Linked DNA regions of Butyrivibrio fibrisolvens. The protein of the gene in region 1 interacts with the protein of each later gene in a pairwise test. Links are inferred from orthologs where the notes say so. Each region holds a gene or a part of one and is shown in the gene's direction. Other genes may lie near its edges.

Region 1 (9,686 bases):
ACGATGATCTGTCTTGCAGGTATCCCTATAACTTCTCTGTCAGGGAACAGGGCTTTAAGTTTTTTGATTGCAGCCTTGTCATTAACATCTCCAAACTGGGGAACAAGGACTGCTTCGTTACAGATATAGAAATTTACATAGCTTGCTGCAAGCCTTTCGCCTACCTGCCTTGTATCTTCGCCTTCTGCAAACTCGTAACCCTCAAGCTCTTCTTCCTTGATACATACAGGCTTTTTAGGAATTAGCAGCTTGTGTACTTTGAGCTTACGGCCCTTGGCGTCCTTGGTACTTATAAGTACCTGTAGGTCAGCTGCGCTCATCTTGTACTGTGGATCATCTGTATCATCTGTCCATGCTAGGACTATTTCGCCGGGCTTTGTGAAGGCGCAGACGTTGTCAACATGTTCGTTGGTTTCATCATTATATATGCCATAAGGGATCCAGATGACTTTCTTTGCTCCCAGCATGTTGCAGAGCTTGTCTGTGATCTTGGCTTTTGACATCTTGGGGTTACGGCCTTTGCTAAGAAGACAGCTCTCCGTAACTATAACTGTTCCTTCGCCGTCAGAATGGATAGCGCCTCCTTCAAGGACGAAATCCTGAGCATCATATACATCTGTATCAAGAGCCTTACATATCTTAGATGCTGCCGCGTTATCATTCTCATAATCCGGATACAGACCGTCTATGTCTCCGCCCCAGGCATTGAACTTCCAGTCGATACCTCTTATACTGCCTCTTTTGTTAGTAACAAAAGTAGGTCCCACGTCTCTTGCCCAGCTGTCATCAGTAGGGATCACAAGGACATGTATGTTAGAGGAGCCTTCTTTGAAAAATGTATCAGGTACTGCCTCTCCATTTTGTACATCGATGATATCTGCATCAAGAGATTTGGCAGCATCCTTGGCATGCTCCTTATCTGCCAGCATATACATTACTTCATGCTTGGCAATCTCTTTTGCAATCTGAGCGAAGACTTTCTGAGCTTCTATTCCTCCATAGGGCCAGGAACCGGGCCTTACAGGCCAGATCATTATTGTTCCAATATGCTTTTCGAATTCGCCAGGCATATGGAAACCGTCAGCCTTGGGCGATGTAATTAGTTTTTTCATATATTCTCCGGAATCTATATATTTTGCCATAAACAGTCAAACAGGAAATCTATATATGCAGATTTCCTATTAGTGATATTTAATATTATTGGGACTTTGCACTTGCCAAACATACGCCACCCTTTGAGGCAGAGCCGATACGGACCGTTTATAATATATTTTCGTATCTTTTGAAGGTGTTATAAAATTCAGGAGCATTATATCTGAATCTTTATATTCTTCTTAGGGTCCACATGTCTGAGCGAAGCGAGTTTGGACCCTAGAATATAAAGATCCAGATATCATGCCCTGAATTATAACACCTTCAAGATACGAAAATGTATTATAAACGGTCCGCATCGGCTCTGCCTCAGAGGGTGGCATATGTTTGGCAAGTGCGAAGTCCCGGTAATATTATTTTATCAATCAATTCTTAACCCATGATGCATGCAGTGTTACATTAGGGAATACCGTCTCATAAACAGTTGTCTTACTTCCTTCGTTGGTAGATACGTAGATCTTTCCGGTGGACGGGTCTATACTGATGTCTTCTACCTCTTTGGAGATGTCAATAGACCAGGTTCCTGCATAATCACCAGACATTGTGAATACGTTGACCTTCTGGTTGCCCTTCCAGTTATAGGCATCAAAACATGCGGTAAGTGCATATATGAAGTTGCCGTCTACAGTCATGCCCTGTATGCAGTAACCTTGCTGGTAGTTGGCACTTACATCTTTCCAGCCTGCTATCTCAAAATTGTAATTTACAAGGAAGAAGCATGCTTTGCCGTTATCATTTTTGCCCATTACATAATAGGCACCATTATAATAGGCAATAGCATATACATTTTTGACACCTTCTATATGGTGGGTTGTGACATAATTGAGGTTCGAATCAACCTCCATGATATCGGATGCATATCCGGGGCGTGTGCCACCTTCTGCGATATAGATATGTCCGTTATCTGTGTTATAGCATAAAGCATTGCCATGATCGAACCATAGGTTATGAACCTGAGCGACAGTCTTGCCTGCTGTGAGGTCGTACTTGACGAGATTGGTCTCGTAGTGGGACAGGTCGCCGGCATAGTAGCTTGCATCATTGATAGATGCTGCAAATACTACGTATCTATGGGAGTTCTGTGTGAAAACAGTTGATCCCTGAACACTCTTAAATGAATAGTTTGTATATACACTGGGCTTACCGGCGCTTATAGTCTTAAGCTTGGTAGAGCGCATATTGCATTTGCGAAGGTTGGAAACTGCCTGGCCGTTGGCATATACGTTGCCGCTGTTATCAACCCATCCTGCAAAAGTATAGCCATCTTTGGTATATGCATTAGCCCGAAGCGATGTAGTCTGATCATAGCTTATAAGCTGATCATTCATACTGCCGGATGTAGCACCATTGCCGTCAAAAGAGATCTTGAATACCTGCGGTTCCCAGGATGCATATAACTTTAAATTATCAACGCCTGTGTACATAACAGAGCCCTGATCCGCATATCCTACCCCGGTGCCGTCACTACTTGTATTCCATCCGCGGAAGCGGTAGCCGGTTCTTGTATATTTGTTGGCAGGAAGAGTAGAAACTGATGTGGTACTAAAGGCAGCAGCGCCCATCTCGCCTGTTCCACCGTTAGCATTAAATGTTACCTTGTAACTGCCGGCTGCATAGACGTTTGTACTGTTACCTGAGAAAAAAACAATAACGATTATTACTGATAAGAATGCAAAGAATCTTCTCATATTTTCACCTCGTAAGTCATGTTGCTAATTGGATGAATCGATATGAGACGAGACAGGCGAAAAATCAGTAAGCCATGTCTCTAACACCAAATTCAAACAAAAAACAAGAAATTCTAGTAATATGGACGAAACGTAGTTATATTATATCATATAAGGGATAGTCATTCTTTTGTGCATATAGTAGAAATTTGCCCCTTAGAATGAACATTATTGATTTGTATAAGAGGTTCTTAGTGATGTTAAGAGATGTGAATTTTGAAGATATATCTGATGGATTTGTATATAAGCCTGATGATCTTGTAAATGTAGGTTGTAACGAGTGCATGGGCTGTAGCGACTGCTGCAGGATAACAGGAGACTCCATAATCCTTGATCCATATGACATCTATAACCTGTGCAAGGGTCTTGGCCGAAGCTTTGCAGATATGATGGAGAAGGAGATAGAGATAAGACTTGTTGATAACTTAATCCTACCCAATCTTATAACCTATGATGAAGATCATCCTGACAAAGAAGAAAAATGTGCCTTTTTAAATGATGAAAACCGCTGCACGGTGCATGCATTCAGACCGGGCTTTTGTCGCCTTTTCCCAATGGGAAGATTGTATGATGAGAATGGCATGCACTACTTCTTGCAGGTTAATGAATGCACAAGGCCCGGGTCTCAAAGATATCCGGTAAAACTTAGAGACTGGATAGGGATTGAAAACCTTGCCCAGTACGAGGAGTTCGTAGTAAGCTGGCATGACTTTTGTAAGAAGATGGGAGAAGCACTTACTAAAGTGCCTGAGCCAAAGAGGACTAATACTGCCAGATATATATTGCAGGTATTCTATGTAGAGCCTTACAAAGTGGGGATGTCCTTCTGGGATCAGTTTGATAGGAGGCTGGCGGAAGTGTCTGCACGCCTTGGCATAAGGTAATCTTGAATTTTATATTCAAGATTGTATAATGAGACGTATGGTATATGGCAAAAGAAAGGATTATATATGAACATTCTTGCACCATCTATTTTATCAGCAGATTTCAAAAATCTGGGGAGGCAGCTTATCGACTGCCAGAGCGCCGGAGCGCAGTATATTCACATTGACATTATGGACGGAGTGTTCGTCCCTTCTATTTCTTTTGGACTTCCAGTTATTAAGAGCATCAGAGATGCGTCAGACGCAGTATTTGATGTTCATCTCATGATCACCAATCCCATAAGATATATCAAAGAGTTTGCAGCAGTTGGCGCAGACATCATTACTTTCCATCAGGAAGCAGCGCCTGATCCATGGGCTGTTATAGAGCTGATTCATTCTTATGGCAAGAAGGCAGGCATATCCATAAAGCCCGGAACTCCTATAGATGTTCTTGAACCTTATCTTAAGAATGTGGACATGGTTCTTATCATGAGCGTAGAACCGGGATTTGGCGGTCAGAAATATATTCCTTCATCTACAGACAAGATTCGTGATCTTAGAAATCACCTCAATACTCTTGGCCTTAAAGATCTTGATATAGAAGTTGATGGCGGCATCAAGACAGACAATGTTGAGATGGTTGTAAATGCCGGCGCCAACGTAATAGTAGCAGGCTCAGCCATCTTCAATGGCAACGTTCAGGCCAATGTCAAAGAATTTCTGACTAAGATCGGGTGATATAGAAAACTTCCCACCTAGGCGAAGAGGCGACCCAAATGCTCTTCGAGGGTGTGGGAAGTTTGATGTATTGATAGATATGTAAATTACCCCATTTTTTTGTGCTGCTGGTGGGCAACCATGGGGATTACAAGGCTTCCTGGGAGGAGTCTTGATAATGAACATGCAAGTTTCATGCGAAGGGTAGGGACTATTACTACCTTTCTTTTTTTCATCATTTTAAGTGCGTATGATACGCAGGATGATGCAGACATGCCTTTAAGGGCGAAGACTACATTCGCAACAGCATTGAACTGTGTGTCTACAGGGCCGGGGCATAGTACTCCTATATAGGTCTTGGAGGCGCTTTTTTTTAGTTCATAAGCTATGGCTCTTGTAAGGCTTACAACGTAGGCTTTGGTTGCATAATAAGTCGCCATGTATGGACCTGCAGGGAAGAGGCCAGCTGATGAGCCTATGTTAAGGATATATCCGCCATCTTCCTTATCCATAAGCGGGAGCATTCTCTTAGTAAGGCGGTGAAGGGCTTTGATATTGACGTCCACCATTTCTATTTCGCGCTTTTCATCGCAGTCTTCAAATCTTCCGGACAGGCCAAAGCCTGCATTATTGATAAATACAGATAGCTTATTCTCTGGATTTTTGCCAAGTTCATCTTCGATAGATTCGCATAGCTTATTTATCTCTTTTTTCTTGGAAAGGTCTGCGGTATAGATACTGCTTGTACCTGCAAGTTCGCTTTGAATGGCTAGGAGTCTGTCCTTCCTTCTTGCGACCATGATTACGTGGTAGCCTTCTTTAGAAAGCTGTCTTGAAAACTCCTCGCCAAGGCCTGAGCTTGCCCCTGTTACAACTGCTATATTTCTCATATCAACCTCATTTTTTATCTGTTTTTATAATTATAATATATATCAGTGTCATGGTCTTACTCGATTTATAAAAGTCATGAATAAAAATGTTACTAATACTCAAATATCTATGGGTGAGAACATTGTGTAAATAAATGTTATAATAACAAAGTTGTTAAGTTGCAGTTAGAAAAGACTAATTCTTGTGGGGAGGATAGACATTTGAAAATTGAAGTACACGGCGCATGGGGCGATGTTATAAAGGCGCAGGATGAAGGTGATGACAGCGTGGTACTTGCATGGGAAGGCGAGTACAGGAAGGATGACTACATAGATTTCAAGGACCTTGTACCCGGGACTTTTTATAAAGTCAAGGTAGATCCTACAATTGAGGAATCCCTTATATTTGTAACTACAGATTCCTTCAGATACACAATCCCTTTCTATGAAAAGAAGACAAGCTATAACCCAATGTCTTTTGTAGGTAACAGGCATCTTGTCAGTATCAGAAAGGCTTATGATCATGAGATCAGAGCTTACAGGAATCTATGCCTTAATCCCTGCGATCAGCATGAAGTTACAGGCGTATACCCTCATGCATCAGCCAATGTTGAGACAAGAGGCGAAGCAGTATTTGCCGCAAGAAACGCAATAGACGGCGTCATAGAGACAAGGTCACACGGCGAGTGGCCCTATGAATCATGGGGCATCAACAGACAGGACGATGCAACTATCAAGATTGAGTTTGGTTATCCCGTTGATATTGAAGAGATCCGCTTATATACAAGAGCAGATTTTCCTCACGATAACTGGTGGATCAGAGGAACAATTAAATTTTCTGATGGAAGCACAGAAACTGTAGATATGGACAAGAAGGTTCAAAAACCACATATCTTTTCAATTAAAAAGAAATCAGTGGAGTGGCTAACACTTGGGGATCTTATTAAAGCAGACGATCCAAGCCCATTCCCTGCTCTTACACAGATCGAGGTGTACGGTACCCCAGCAGTAGGCTGTGGTAACTAAGTTTAATTATTCACAAAACTTCCCACTTAGGCGTAGCAGTGTCCTTGAAGGGTTTGCGGGAACACCTGCACCCGAGCAGAGTATAAATCATTGACATACTTTTTAAGTGTTTTATAAAAATTCATGAGTATGATAGATGGGGATTTTTATTCTTCTTGGGGTCCACATGTGTGAGCGAAGCGAGTTTGGCCCCCAGAATAAAAAGCACCAGATATCATGCCATGAATTTATAAAACAATTAAAAGCATGACAATGATTTATACTCTGCTCGGGTGTAGGTGTTCCTGCAAATCCTTCAAGGACACGGCTATGCCTAAGTGGGGCTTCACGCGGTACATAACAATTCAAGGAGGATGATTTTTTACGTGAACAGATCAGAACTTTTAGAGATTAAGAAGAGATTTAAATTTAAGGATTGCTCATTTAGTGGCATGGCATATGCTGTTTTTGATAATGAGGGCAAGGAGATAGAAGGCGCTGACTCTACCCGCTTTCTAACACTTGATGACGATGAACAGAAGAAGTATATATCTCTTATAAGCAAAGCCTATTCATCAGCAGGCGGAGCCTTTGCAGAGGATGTAACAGTAATAGGCGATGATGCAAGACTCCTTACAGCACTGGCTCAGTCTGATATCCCTGATGCAGGACTTGTTAGAGCCTGGGCACAGCAGATCATAGACAACTATGACGCAGACGGCGAATTCGCCCTTTTGGTATTCTCAGATGCCTATGACGTACCCGCTAAGGATACAGGCAAGAACAAGACCGGAGAATCTGAAGAAGTCTATAACTATATAGCTGCTTGCATATGTCCCTTTAAGCCTGCCAAGGGAGGCATCATGAAAACAGCTGACAATAAGCTCCATGCATCCGATGTTATCAAGGTTCTTGGTAATCCTGTTGCAGGATTTATGTATCCTTCATTTAATGACAGATCATCTGACTACGACAATATGCTCTGCGTAGTCAAGAATGACCCTGAGCGAAATATGATACGCGGTATATACGCAGCAGATGTCCCTGATTATGTCAAACCGCAGCCTAAGAAAAAAGATAAAGGAAACACTGAAGATGACGGCCTTACAACTCTGGCAGGAGAGCAGTCAGAAGATGCCTTTGCTACAGCAGATGGATACGGACTATATCAGGAGCAGGGTATAAGCCAGTCTGAAGGCGTTGATACATCAATTCGTCAGAATAGTGATGTAGAGATTCAAACAAGACCTGAAAACTTTGGAGAGAATATCGAAACTCTCACAGAGAAGGCTATGCAGGAAAAGCTTCGCGAAGAAGCAATGATGGAAGAAGAAAGTGAACAGGTATTTGAAGGCCTGAATAACTTCCACAAAGATCAGGTAGTCCTTCCTGAAGATAAGATCATAGAGCGTGATGTTAATGGACGCAAGTTCTTCCTTGTGCCGGAATCACTTATTCCATATGACAAGCTTAAAGCGCTTCTTGATTCTCTTATGAACGAAGCGTAAACACATAATAAATCGAAATAACTTTAAATAACACAGCCTATACCGCCGGGAATGAAGACTGCAACTGAAAATGAAGACAGCCACTTAGACTGTCTTCATTTTGTATAGTTTGCGATATCCTGATGGTGTGTTGCCTGTCTTTTTAAGGAACACTCTGTTAAAAGACTGGGCTGTTTCAAATCCTACCTTTGCAGAAATTTCATTTATACTAAGATCGGTTTTGGTTAGAAGCTCTTTTGAATGTTTGATCCGACAAGTATGTACATATTCTTTAAAACCGGTATTGGTATACTCTTTGAATATTCTTGAAAAATAACATGTCGAGAATCCGAACTTCTCGGACACTTCCTCAAGACTTAGATGCTCACTGTAATGCGATGACAGGTACTCACATACTTCGTTTAGCGCCTTGTTGTATTTTACAAGTTCTTTGGCGCTGTTTTGATAATCTTTCTGATCAGGCAGAGCTCCTGCCAAGAGGCTGTTGCCTACTTTCTCAAGTATCTGCAGAAGATATGAGTACACAATAAGCTCTCTAAGTGAATTGGATCCAAAGTATGCATCATGCATCATATACAATATGGATCCTATATTCTCTGCAAGAACAGGATCAGTCTCTGACTTTATATGTATAGGCTTGTCCAGGATGTCCTTGATAAGGGCAGTACTTCTGATATCATTGATGATCGACGGATCCAGAAGATGCACATAACCTCTGCAATCATTCATAGGAAAGAGAGTATGGATCATCTTGCTGGGGATTATCAGGATATCCCCCGGACATATCTTGTATTCAACACCCTGTATAGTGCTGATATAATATCCCCTTTCGCACTGGACGATCTCAAGGGGCTGATGATAGTGCAGTCCGAAGCATTCCTGCTTGGAGGTGTACCATATGCGAACCATGGTCCCCGGAAGATAGTCTACATATTCATATGTTCCATCATAACTTGTCCCTGTTCCGCCTATATACGGCTGCGGACGGATGGGATTCATATATCTTTCTTCTTCAGTTATGGCATTTGCGCCGGAAAAAGTTCTATTAGACATCTAATATAGCCCTCCCCTGAATATTAAACTATATTGAAAGCATATTTAATATATAAAAAGATGACTATTCCTTGACATGAATGTCAGATAAAAAACATTCCAACATTACTTCATGCAAAGGGAATAGAAATACATCCCTGTATTTCTGGACATTCCTTTATTACATCCTGTAATGTAAGGAACAGTTTGCACAAATAATAATATAAAAGCCTTCGAATATCAATCCTGTTTTGCATTTATTACACAAAAAATCAGCAAAAAAGCACGTATCATTCGGAAACTTAACCACAAATTAGTAAATTGTGCGCAAGAATTGATAATGATATGACAAAAACTGAGCGATTTAAGACAAAAAATGAGAAAATCTGACGAATACCGGATGATATATTTTTGGCATAAGAGGAATAGCTGTTAGATTTGGTAAGGCATAAAGCGATTAAGCTTATGCGATCCTATGAAAACAGCAGATATGGGGAGGTCAAAAAATGTTCAAAAACAAACGTGAGAAAAGGGCTTTTGTAAATTTTTTACTTATAGCACCTTTTATAGTTCTAACTTTGATCTTTTGCTATTACCCGCTATATGGATGGGTATATGCATTCTTTGATTACAGACCGCCAAGGCCTATGACAATCGAGAGCTTTGTCGGACTTAAGTGGTTCAAATCCATGGTAGAGTCTCCGGTCAAGGTTCAGCAGATCCTGGGAGTACTTAGAAATACCTTCGTAATGAGTGGAATCACTCTTTCTACATCATGGATCCCTATGCTCTTTGCAGTATTTCTCAATG
Region 2 (9,938 bases), 1.8 Mb from region 1 along the record:
TGTTCACCGGCAAGTAAGCTTTTGTCAATTGCGGCAGGAATCTTAGCAGGTCTTACACTGCAAGCTGTCTCTAATGCAATAGTTGTTGTATATGTTGAGTATATCTTGAAGATACATCTTGGAGCTCCGCTTCTTAACATAATCTTCCTGACTACTCTTGGAAGCGGACTTGGAATATCAGCAGGTGTACTTATGGGCTCTTTGATCAGAAATGAAAGGCTGCTTGTAGTAGTGCCTCTTGCTTTTACTATGACATGCTCTTTTTGCAGCGGCCTTATGTGGCACCAGATAAGGCAGCTTATTGAAGCGAACTTCCCTATACTAAATAAGATCAATCCCGCAGCGCTTCTTGTAGACTGTCTGTATACAAGAGCTGCTTATGGCAAAACAGATATATACTATCAGGATATTTATATTATGAGTGGTATGATCGCCGGATGTCTTATCATCAGTGCATTCCTTTTAAGGAGGAGAAAATATGTCAGTCTTTAATGCGATACTTAAATCTCTTAAATCCAATATAATGACCATAATAGTCTATTTTTCCATATTTGCAGTATTTGGAAATATGCAGGCAAGAGCTACGGTTACTACAAAAGAAGATGTCTTTGAAGAAGTAACTGTCAAAGTGGCTGTAACAGACAAGGATAACTCTAAACTAAGCAGAGCTCTTGTAAGCTATCTTGAAAGCACTCAGGAAGTTGTAGATCCAAAGACCGATGATCCTCAGACTATGAATGATAATGTAAGATTCCTTATCTATGAATATGCTCTTATAATTCCTGAGGGGTTCGAAGAAAATATTTTATCCGGTAATACGGAAGGTGCTCTTACATATATAGCACCGGGTACCACCGCATCACAGTTCCTATTAACCCAAAAGCTTGATGACTATCTGCAGGACGTTGTGATATATTTAAATAGTGGTTATAGCGAGGATGAGGCTATAAGACTTACGTATGATCAGATGTTAGAGCTTAGTGGTACTAAGGCATCTGTACTTGATACATCTGATGATAACCATCGTTCTTTTTATACATCCATGTTCACATTTAACGGATACACACTTATGATGCTCCTGTGCATCTGCTGTGCAAGTACTCTGACTTTTATGAAGAACAAAGATGTCAAAAAGCGTATCTCAGTTAGTGGAATGCACTTTATGACCAGAAATGCAGCAACTATCGGAGGCGTAACCTTCGTGGGCTTTGCGATCACTTCTTTTGTAATTCTGGTCATCCAGCTTATGGGCCTTGAATATGCTAATGAAAAGCTCCTATACTATGCACTTGATACCTACGCTCTGATGCTGGTGGGACTTGGAATGGCATATTTTATCTGCTCGATATCATCCAGCGAGAATCTTATCAACATGATATCCAATATGCTGGTATTGTCCATGAGTTTTCTATGCGGAGTGTTTATTGATAAAGAGCTTCTGTCTGACGGTATTGTCAAGGCAGCTCACTTCATGCCTCTTTACTGGTATACAAGAGCTTTGGATTTTATCAATGACACGCCGGTTGACAGCATTATGGGACGACGTTTTGGAACATATCTTCTTATAGAAGTTCTCTTTGGCCTTACTTTCTTAGCAGCAGGCATGATCATTACAAGGAAAAAGGAACAATATGCTCTATGATGTGATTATCCGCCTTCTGGCGGCGGCAGGACTTATTACTATAGCAAATGCAAATGGCATTACAACCTCTTCGGTTGTAGTGTCTGTTTGCATTTTTTTGATACTTGAAGTAAGTCTTCTTTTAATGATAAAAGAGTTTACAGTTTTGTTACCTTGATCCCTTTTGCGATAGCAGGTGCGTATGTTTGGGGAAATCCTTATGACACGTTAAAGCTATGGGCAATCGTGATACTTGGAGCCTTTACAGTTGTCTCTATCATCTTGTATGAGATCATGATGAAATACAAGACACTTCTTTTTAGGACAAGAGATGACAGCAAGGAACTGGAAGATATGCTTGAAGACAAGAATAGACGCCTTATGTCAGAGCAGGACCAGCAGGTACACCTTGCTACACTTGCTGAGCGCAACAGGATAGCAAGAGAGATCCATGACAATGTAGGCCACCTTCTGTCAAGAGCAATCCTTCTACTTGGAGCTATCAAGACTGTCAACAAGGATGCTTCTATAAGTTCGCAGCTTGAGATGCTGGCAGGAACTCTGGATGAGTCTATGGAGAAGATGAGAGCCTCAGTTCATGATCTTCACGACGATTCTATAGACCTTAAGAAGAACTTTGATGATATAATAGGAGAACTTAAAGACTATAAAGTCCTTGCAGATCTTGATCTTGACGAGTCTGTTCCTACAAAGATAAAGCTGTCTCTGATCGGTATACTAAAAGAAGCAGTTACTAACATATTAAAGCATTCAAGTGCAGACACTGTCTCCATCATACTTCAGAGGAACTATAGCTTTTGTAGCCTTTCTGTCACTGATAATGGACATCTGTCTGATGCTCAGAAAGAAAAGATCTCATCCGGCACTCTTGACGGTATAGGACTTGAGAATATCAGAAACAGGGCAAGAAGTCTTGGCGGCGATGCCTACTTCTATACAAACGACGGCTTCACAGTCTTTGCGCGCCTCCCCATAAATGATCCCCAGAGACCAAAATGACCCCTGGGGATGGAGTTAAGGAACCATTTTCAAGAACATAGAGATACAAATAAAGATATAAAATTAAACATAGAAATAAGGATTACGTACTATGCCGGCAGAAGATAAAAAGATACTATTAGTAGATGATGATGAACTTATCACAATGTCACTTGAGATGATCATAAATGCAGAAGAAGGCTTTAACGTCGTCGGTAAGGGTGGCAGCGGACGAGAAGGTATAGATTTATATGACAAGCTAAGCCCGGACCTTCTTCTTATGGATATCAGAATGGCCGATATGAATGGACTTGAAGCTGCAGAAGAGATATTAAAAAGGCACAAGGACGCTGTGATACTTTTTTTGACAACATTCTCTGATGATGAATATATTGTGAAAGCTCTAAAACTTGGCGTTAGAGGATATCTTCTGAAGCAGGACTATAAATCACTTCCGGCTGCGATCAAAGCTGCATTAAATGGCCAGAGCGTATTCGGAGGAGCTGTTGTAGACAAGCTTCCTGCGCTTATGAACGAGGCTCAATCCAGAGAATCAGGATTTGATTATGAGTCCAAAGATATTACAGAAAAAGAGTTTGAGGTTATCCAGCTGGTAGCAGAGGGATATTCTAATAAAGAGATTGCCGGAAAGCTCTTTTTGTCAGAAGGTACAGTCAGGAACTATCTGTCTACTATACTTGAAAAGCTGGAACTGCGTGACAGGACACAGCTTGCGATTTTTTATCTCAAAAATCATCAGTGACAATATTGATATGTATATAGATTTGGGGGCTTATACAGCCCCCGTTTTTTGAAAATTGCGGCGGCGCATTCTCGTGACTTTAGTCGTGAGTTCATTAGAAAAGCTTCCCATCTCATTGACATAAGAACTTTGAATATTATAAAGTAGAGGAATATGAAAAAGTTTCATACAACAAAGAAAGGGAGAAGAGTTTAAATGTTATTTTTTAAGAAAAAGAAAAAAGAAGAAAAACAGGATTCTGAGCAGAAATATATTGGGCCGGATCCTGTTTTTATAATTCATCTTCTGATGGAAGATAAGTGTGTTATTCCTGAAAAGGAATCTATGGTAAAAATCATGGAAAAGCACCTTGGAGATGTGCAGTGTAATAAATTTGAAAATAATATGACAGGTTTTCTTGCTTTAAATTATACAACGCATTTTAAAGATGCTGAGGATGCTCCGCCTCAATTAATGATTACAGAATGTCAGAAGATAGAAAAGCCTTTATTGGATGATGTTTCCAGAAGTCAGTTGTGGGATTGTGAAGATTCCGAACAGATTCTAAACACATGTAAATATCAGGTTATTGCTAATGATATGATGGCAGTTGGAATGTATTATAAAGATCGTGCCGATATGCTTGTTAATTATGCAGAAGCATTAGTTGAAATGTTCCCATCTTGTAAAGCAGTTCTTTTTGAGAATTCCAAGAAGATGATGACAAGAGAAGAAATTCTTAATAATTCATATCCAAAAGAAACAAAATTCATATACTATGCTGTACATGCAAGATATTTTAAGAATCAGGACTCAGATGATTATTTAGTAGATACATTGGGAATGAGTACATTTTTTATGCCGGATCTTCAATATTATTTCCATGGAATGAATCCGAATAATGCAATTCAAAGTGCTTACAGCCTTCTCTGTTATATGTTCGAAAATGAAAATCCTATAAAATCGGGTGATACTGTTAATGGAAATGTTGATGGTGAGATAAATCCTGACGTTAAATGGAAGGTTTATTATACGGATGCAATGATGAAACCTGAAAGAGCAGTAATTGATGTAAATACAGGAGAATTTGCATCAGGTAAGCGTTAATTGTATGGCTTGGTGTTGAACTTGAGATTGACGGTGAAGACTATGTTATGTTTGTTGATGCGATCCAATATGATGAAAAATGGTATATCTTAGCTCCTCATGGAACCGGTGCTTCTATTGCAGGATTGGATGTATACAGCGGAGGCATCTGTGAACTAGATCTGCTTGATTAATGTTTTAAAGAATAAATCTATTTACTATTCATAAAACTTTAAGGCGTATGGGATTTTTGTTTCATACGTCTTTTTTATCCACTAATTTTTTATACAGAGGCTTCAAATGATGAACTGTTAATCTGTTCTTTTTGCGCTTCCTTGTTGTAGATATAACGATCCAGTGCTTCTTTTTCTTTGATTCGTTTTATTACATAAGCGTTATTTGAAGAGACTACTGACGCAAGATTGCTCTGTACTGAAGTATATTGCTGTTTCAGTGATGATGCCAGTGAAATTGAAGAGCTATCATCTTTTTTACGTAACTCGTTTATCTTACTGCTGTATGATTGAAGCTGCATCTGGTAGCTGCTTGTGCCTTGAATATTTAGGGCTGACATTGTATTTCCTTTCTTGTGTGATCAAATATTACGAGGATACGATATAATACGGAACTAAAAATATCCTAAAGAAATTTAAATAATATATTGAAATAATTGTTAGCTAATGCTAATGTTATATGGTTAGCAGAAGCTAACTCTAAACAATTCATAAACACTTACGCCAAAGAAGCGTTAAGGACAAATTACTCAGTATAGTCCGGTATATACCGGCATTCAGAAAGGTGGAAGTATGAATTATCTTGAAATCGAAAAAGTCATTGGAAGAGAGATCCTTGATTCTCGTGGAAATCCTACAGTTGAAGCAGAGATTACTCTTGTAGACGGAACTGTAGCAAGGGGAACAGCACCTTCAGGCGCATCAACAGGTGAGTTTGAAGCTCTTGAGCTTAGAGATGGAGACAAGTCCAGATATCTTGGTAAGGGTGTATCCAAGGCTGTAGCTAATATTAATGGACCTATCGCAGATGCGATCGTTGGAATGGATGCATCTGATATATATGCAATTGACGCAGCAATGATTGCTGCTGATGGAACTAAGGATAAGTCAAAGCTTGGTGCTAACGCTATCCTTGCTGTATCTATCGCAGCTGCAAGAGCAGCATCTGTATCTCTTGATATTCCTCTTTACAGATTCCTTGGCGGAATTCAGGCTACAGACCTTCCTGTTCCTATGATGAATATCTTAAACGGCGGCGCACATGCAACCAATACAGTAGACACACAGGAATTCATGATCATGCCTGTAGGTGCTCCTTCATTTAAGGAAGCTCTCAGATGGTGTGCAGAAGTATTCCATGCACTTGCTAAGATCCTTAAGTCTAGAGGCCTTGCTACATCTGTAGGTGATGAGGGCGGATTTGCTCCTAACCTTACAAGTGATGAAGAGACAATCGAGACTATCCTTGAAGCTGTTAAGGATGCAGGATATGAGCCTGGTAAGGACTTCATGATCGCTATGGATGCTGCTTCTTCTGAGTGGAAGAGTGAGAAAGGTAAAGGATTCTACAAGCAGCCTAAGTCCGGTAAAGAGTTTACTTCAGATGAGCTTATCGCACACTGGGAGTCACTTGTAGACAAGTATCCTATCATCTCAATTGAAGATGGTCTTGATGAAGAAGACTGGGAAGGCTGGAAGAGAATGACTGAGAAGATCGGTCACAAGGTTCAGCTCGTAGGTGATGACCTCTTTGTTACTAACACTGAGCGTCTTGCTAAGGGTATTGAAAACGGCGCTGCTAACTCAATCCTTATCAAGCTCAACCAGATCGGATCTGTATCTGAGACGCTTGAAGCTATCAAGCTTGCAAACAAGAACGGCTACACTGCAATTTCTTCTCACAGATCAGGTGAGACAGCAGACACAACTATCGCAGACCTTGCAGTAGCACTTAACACTAGACAGATCAAGACAGGCGCTCCTTCACGTTCTGAGCGTGTTGCCAAGTACAATCAGCTTCTTAGAATAGAAGAGGAACTTGGTGATGCAGCAAGATATCCAGGAATGAAGGCGTTCAACGTTAAGAAGTGATATAGCTATTTTGTAAAAAACAATAAATATTTTTTTGCGTCAATAACAGACACTTAACAAGACATTACCACGTATAATTTTTGATAAAAATATCCCGTAAAAAATCCCGTAGCTTTTCTGGTATTAGCTACGGGATTTTGATAGTTTAAACTTTTGATATCAATATCTACTTCAAGATAAGAATTTAAGCACTTACCAAACATATTATCGATAATTATATATTGACCTTGCCCTTAGGGCATCCTTTATATTAAAAAAGCATGAACTTATCATGCAAAATCTATACAAATAGCAACTAGACATATTATACTTTAAAGGATTGTAATTAAGGGAGGAACCATATGGCATCTTGGATGGTACACTTGCGTATCGCAGACGAACTTCTAACAAGAATCAAGGGGCTTAATGAAGAGACATTTATACTTGGCAATATAGCCCCTGATAGCGGTGTTCCAAATAAGGACTGGTCAAGTTTTACACCACCAGGCAATGTAACTCATTATAGAGATAATGATGAGGACAAGACACATATCAATATAGATAAGTATGTCAGCGTAAGAGGATATTAAATGTATATAGTGATCAGATTCCATGTGATGATGCTATTGGTAACCATCGCATGGATTTTATTCAGATTTATTATAGGAATAAAGAACCAAAAAGTAAGTATAAAAAGAGAAATCCAGCTACTGGCTGTATATATCTGTATTATATTTATATGCAGATTTGTATACTTTCCCTTGGAGCATGATATATATGGGATTGCTCCACTTGTATTTGTAAAGAACCTGATGTTTCCTCCTAGAATCAATCTGATTCCTTTTAATTTTCTGACAGATGTATATCCGGGATGGCAGATCAATATCATAGGCAATATACTCATGTTCGTTCCGGTGGGAATTGTCTGGCCGATATGCTTTAAAGAACTTGATAACATAAAAAAGACCGTTCTTGCAGGTTTTGGCTTTACGCTTCTGATAGAGCTTAGCCAGCTTCCATTTTTTGACAGATGCAGCGATGTTGATGATCTTATCCTTAATACAACGGGGGCTGCGATAGGAGCAGTTATATATTTTGGAATACGAAGAATAAAGCGTGCTTACGCATCAAGGAGACAACGTGCTACATGAGCTTTGAAAGTGGAGTTTGATCCTGGTTGTAGTGGTCCATATGATCTAACAATAGAGTATCTGGTTTTAGAGAATTTATGTTTTGTACTAAAGGGCTTTGCTATAAGGCGTCAGTTGTCGTATACTTATTAGTCAGAAGATTTGTTTTGGAGGAGAATTATATGTCAAAAAAAACACTTGGATGGGCTCTTGTTATTATCGGCTTATTTATGTTATTTAAAATGGTAAGGGTATCATCCTTTGGATTCTATAGATTTGGAAGGATGAGTACTTCAGCTATTGTTCTGGTTCTTCTTTTGCTATCTGCAATTGCAGTGGTAGTTAATAAGAATAAGTTTACAGTTGGATGCTTTATCTTTTCGCTTGCACTTCTTGTGATATCACTTATCATGGGCACTGAACTATACTTTGCATATGTGTCGCTTACAGATATTCTGCTGGTACTTGTACCTGTTGTTTTGGGAACAGGGCTCATACTTCAAAGTGTATTTCACAAAAGAAAAGAAGCATATTGATAGTCTTGAAGATTACATAATAATAAAAGCCCTGCGATTTAAAGCTGCAGGGCTTTTACTATTATCTACTAATTTTTATGCACCTGCCATATCGCTATGAAGCATAGGTGCAAGCATTTCTGTAAGGCCATCTACCTGGGTAAAAGGGCATCTGGAATAATCAAGTCGAAGGGAGATATATTTTGGTTCTTTGGATCGTTGCTACGTTTACAGCTTTTTTTATAAAGGGGCTGTGCGGATTTGCTAATACGCTTATATTTACATCAATAATGGGATTTGGAGCTGCGAATGTCAGTATATCGCCTGTAGAACTACTTCTTGGATATCCTGCCAATATCATCCTTACTTTTAAAAACAGGAAGAAGTTTAAAATATCAGTTTTTGCGCCTCTTGCGCTACTTGTGATTGTAGGTAGTATTCCGGGAGCACTGCTTTTAAAAAGTATAGATGTTAGATATCTTAAGATAATATGCGGATTTGTCATTGTACTTATCGGAGCAGAGATGTTCTATAGAGAATTTAGAACTTCTAAAGTACGCGAGTCTAAAATTGTATTGACTATAATAGGTCTTTTATCAGGTATGCTGTGCGGCCTCTTTGGAATAGGTGCGTTACTGGCAGCCTATGTAGGAAGAGTTACAGAATCGTCAGATGAATTTAAGGCTAATATAAGCGCTGTATTTATAGTAGATAACACCTTCAGAGTGATCCTGTACAGCCTTCTGGGCGTTATAACCCGGGAGACACTAATAAGTGCAGCAGTGCTGATGCCTGTCGTCTTGTTGGGGCTGTTTTTGGGTATGAAGAGTGCTCAGATACTAAATGATAGGATTGTAAAAAAGTGCGTGATAGTACTTCTCATTATTTCCGGCATTGCTCTTATAGTTAATAATATGATATGACGTATGGACCAAAATTCATTTCGATTCGAGCTTGCTCGAAATCGAATATGAATTTATCTGCTTAAAAAGTCCTTTTTAATAAGCCCAAAATATTAAATGTATATAAAATCTCTTGAAATCAGAATATGCTATGATACTATTGTATTGTGCAAAATATATCTGATTTTTCAAGAGATTTTTTATTAGATATTGTACTAATATCAGAATAATTCGATATAAAGAAGGAGGACATATTTATGAGTACATTGGTTACATTTTTTAGCGTAGGGGGAAGAACTGGTCAGGTCGCCAAGGACTTTGCCAAGAGCATAGGGGCGGATGTATTTGAGATAGCACCTGTAGAGCCTTATTCCAAGGCTGATATCAATTATCTTAATCCACTTTCAAGATGTAACAAGGAACAGATTGGAAGTAAGGATGTTCCTGTTGCAGGGAAGGTTGCAGATTTTGATAAGTATGATACAGTTTATGTCGGATTCCCGATATGGTACGCAGCTGCTCCAAGAGTAGTTTACACTTTCTGCAAGGACTATAACTGGGAAGGTAAGAAAGTATATGCATTTGCAACATCAGGTGGAAGCGGTATCGGTAAGACTGCAGAGAAGCTCTCTGAATATGTTAAGGGTGCATCATCTGTAGAAGCTAAGCTTGTACACAATGCTGACGAAGTACAGAACTGGTAATGTGATTGCAAGATTCACACCAACAGCTGATGCAGCAGATGCTTAAGCTTGCATCAAGTCACTTCTATGATCTGAATTAAACGGGGGCCAATCAGTACTAGTTAGTTACAGTGCTGATTGGCCACAATTGTATCCGGATTTATCAAAGGTAACAA

What was found.
Region 2: the proteins of rpe (region 1) and eno interact in binary tests that used the Escherichia coli proteins (3 or more experiments, as listed by UniProt). The link is inferred for Butyrivibrio fibrisolvens from one-to-one orthologs.

Annotation. Positions count from the first base shown.
Region 1 is NZ_CP065800.1:993,142-1,002,827, forward strand. What follows is about bases 2,912-5,656. They hold rpe (ribulose-phosphate 3-epimerase), read left to right. Parts: upstream 2,912-3,829; coding sequence 3,830-4,483; downstream 4,484-5,656. Other genes in these bases: I7804_RS04065 (YkgJ family cysteine cluster protein), read left to right, coding at 3,077-3,763; I7804_RS04075 (SDR family NAD(P)-dependent oxidoreductase), read right to left, coding at 4,570-5,352; I7804_RS04080 (DUF7402 domain-containing protein), read left to right, coding at 5,554-5,656. In the rest of the region: aguA (agmatine deiminase), read right to left, coding at 1-1,112; I7804_RS04060 (InlB B-repeat-containing protein), read right to left, coding at 1,518-2,840; more of I7804_RS04080, read left to right, coding at 5,657-6,357; I7804_RS04085 (DUF4317 family protein), read left to right, coding at 6,723-7,844; I7804_RS04090 (AraC family transcriptional regulator), read right to left, coding at 7,929-8,897; I7804_RS04095 (ABC transporter permease subunit), read left to right, coding at 9,383-9,686. UniProt on the Escherichia coli protein: Catalyzes the reversible epimerization of D-ribulose 5-phosphate to D-xylulose 5-phosphate.
Region 2 is NZ_CP065800.1:2,761,197-2,771,134, forward strand. Bases 4,407-7,403 are described here. They hold eno (phosphopyruvate hydratase), read left to right. Parts: upstream 4,407-5,254; coding sequence 5,255-6,553; downstream 6,554-7,403. Other genes in these bases: I7804_RS11400 (DUF4261 domain-containing protein), read left to right, coding at 4,407-4,469; I7804_RS18970 (hypothetical protein), read left to right, coding at 4,517-4,642; I7804_RS11405 (hypothetical protein), read right to left, coding at 4,732-5,022; I7804_RS11415 (hypothetical protein), read left to right, coding at 6,895-7,122; I7804_RS11420 (VanZ family protein), read left to right, coding at 7,123-7,403. In the rest of the region: I7804_RS11380 (ABC transporter permease), read left to right, coding at 1-492; I7804_RS11385 (ABC transporter permease), read left to right, coding at 479-1,642; I7804_RS11390 (sensor histidine kinase), read left to right, coding at 1,796-2,641; I7804_RS11395 (response regulator), read left to right, coding at 2,733-3,383; more of I7804_RS11400, read left to right, coding at 3,579-4,406; more of I7804_RS11420, read left to right, coding at 7,404-7,683; I7804_RS11425 (hypothetical protein), read left to right, coding at 7,845-8,198; I7804_RS11430 (sulfite exporter TauE/SafE family protein), read left to right, coding at 8,381-9,100; I7804_RS11435 (flavodoxin), read left to right, coding at 9,337-9,783. UniProt on the Escherichia coli protein: Catalyzes the reversible conversion of 2-phosphoglycerate (2-PG) into phosphoenolpyruvate (PEP). It is essential for the degradation of carbohydrates via glycolysis.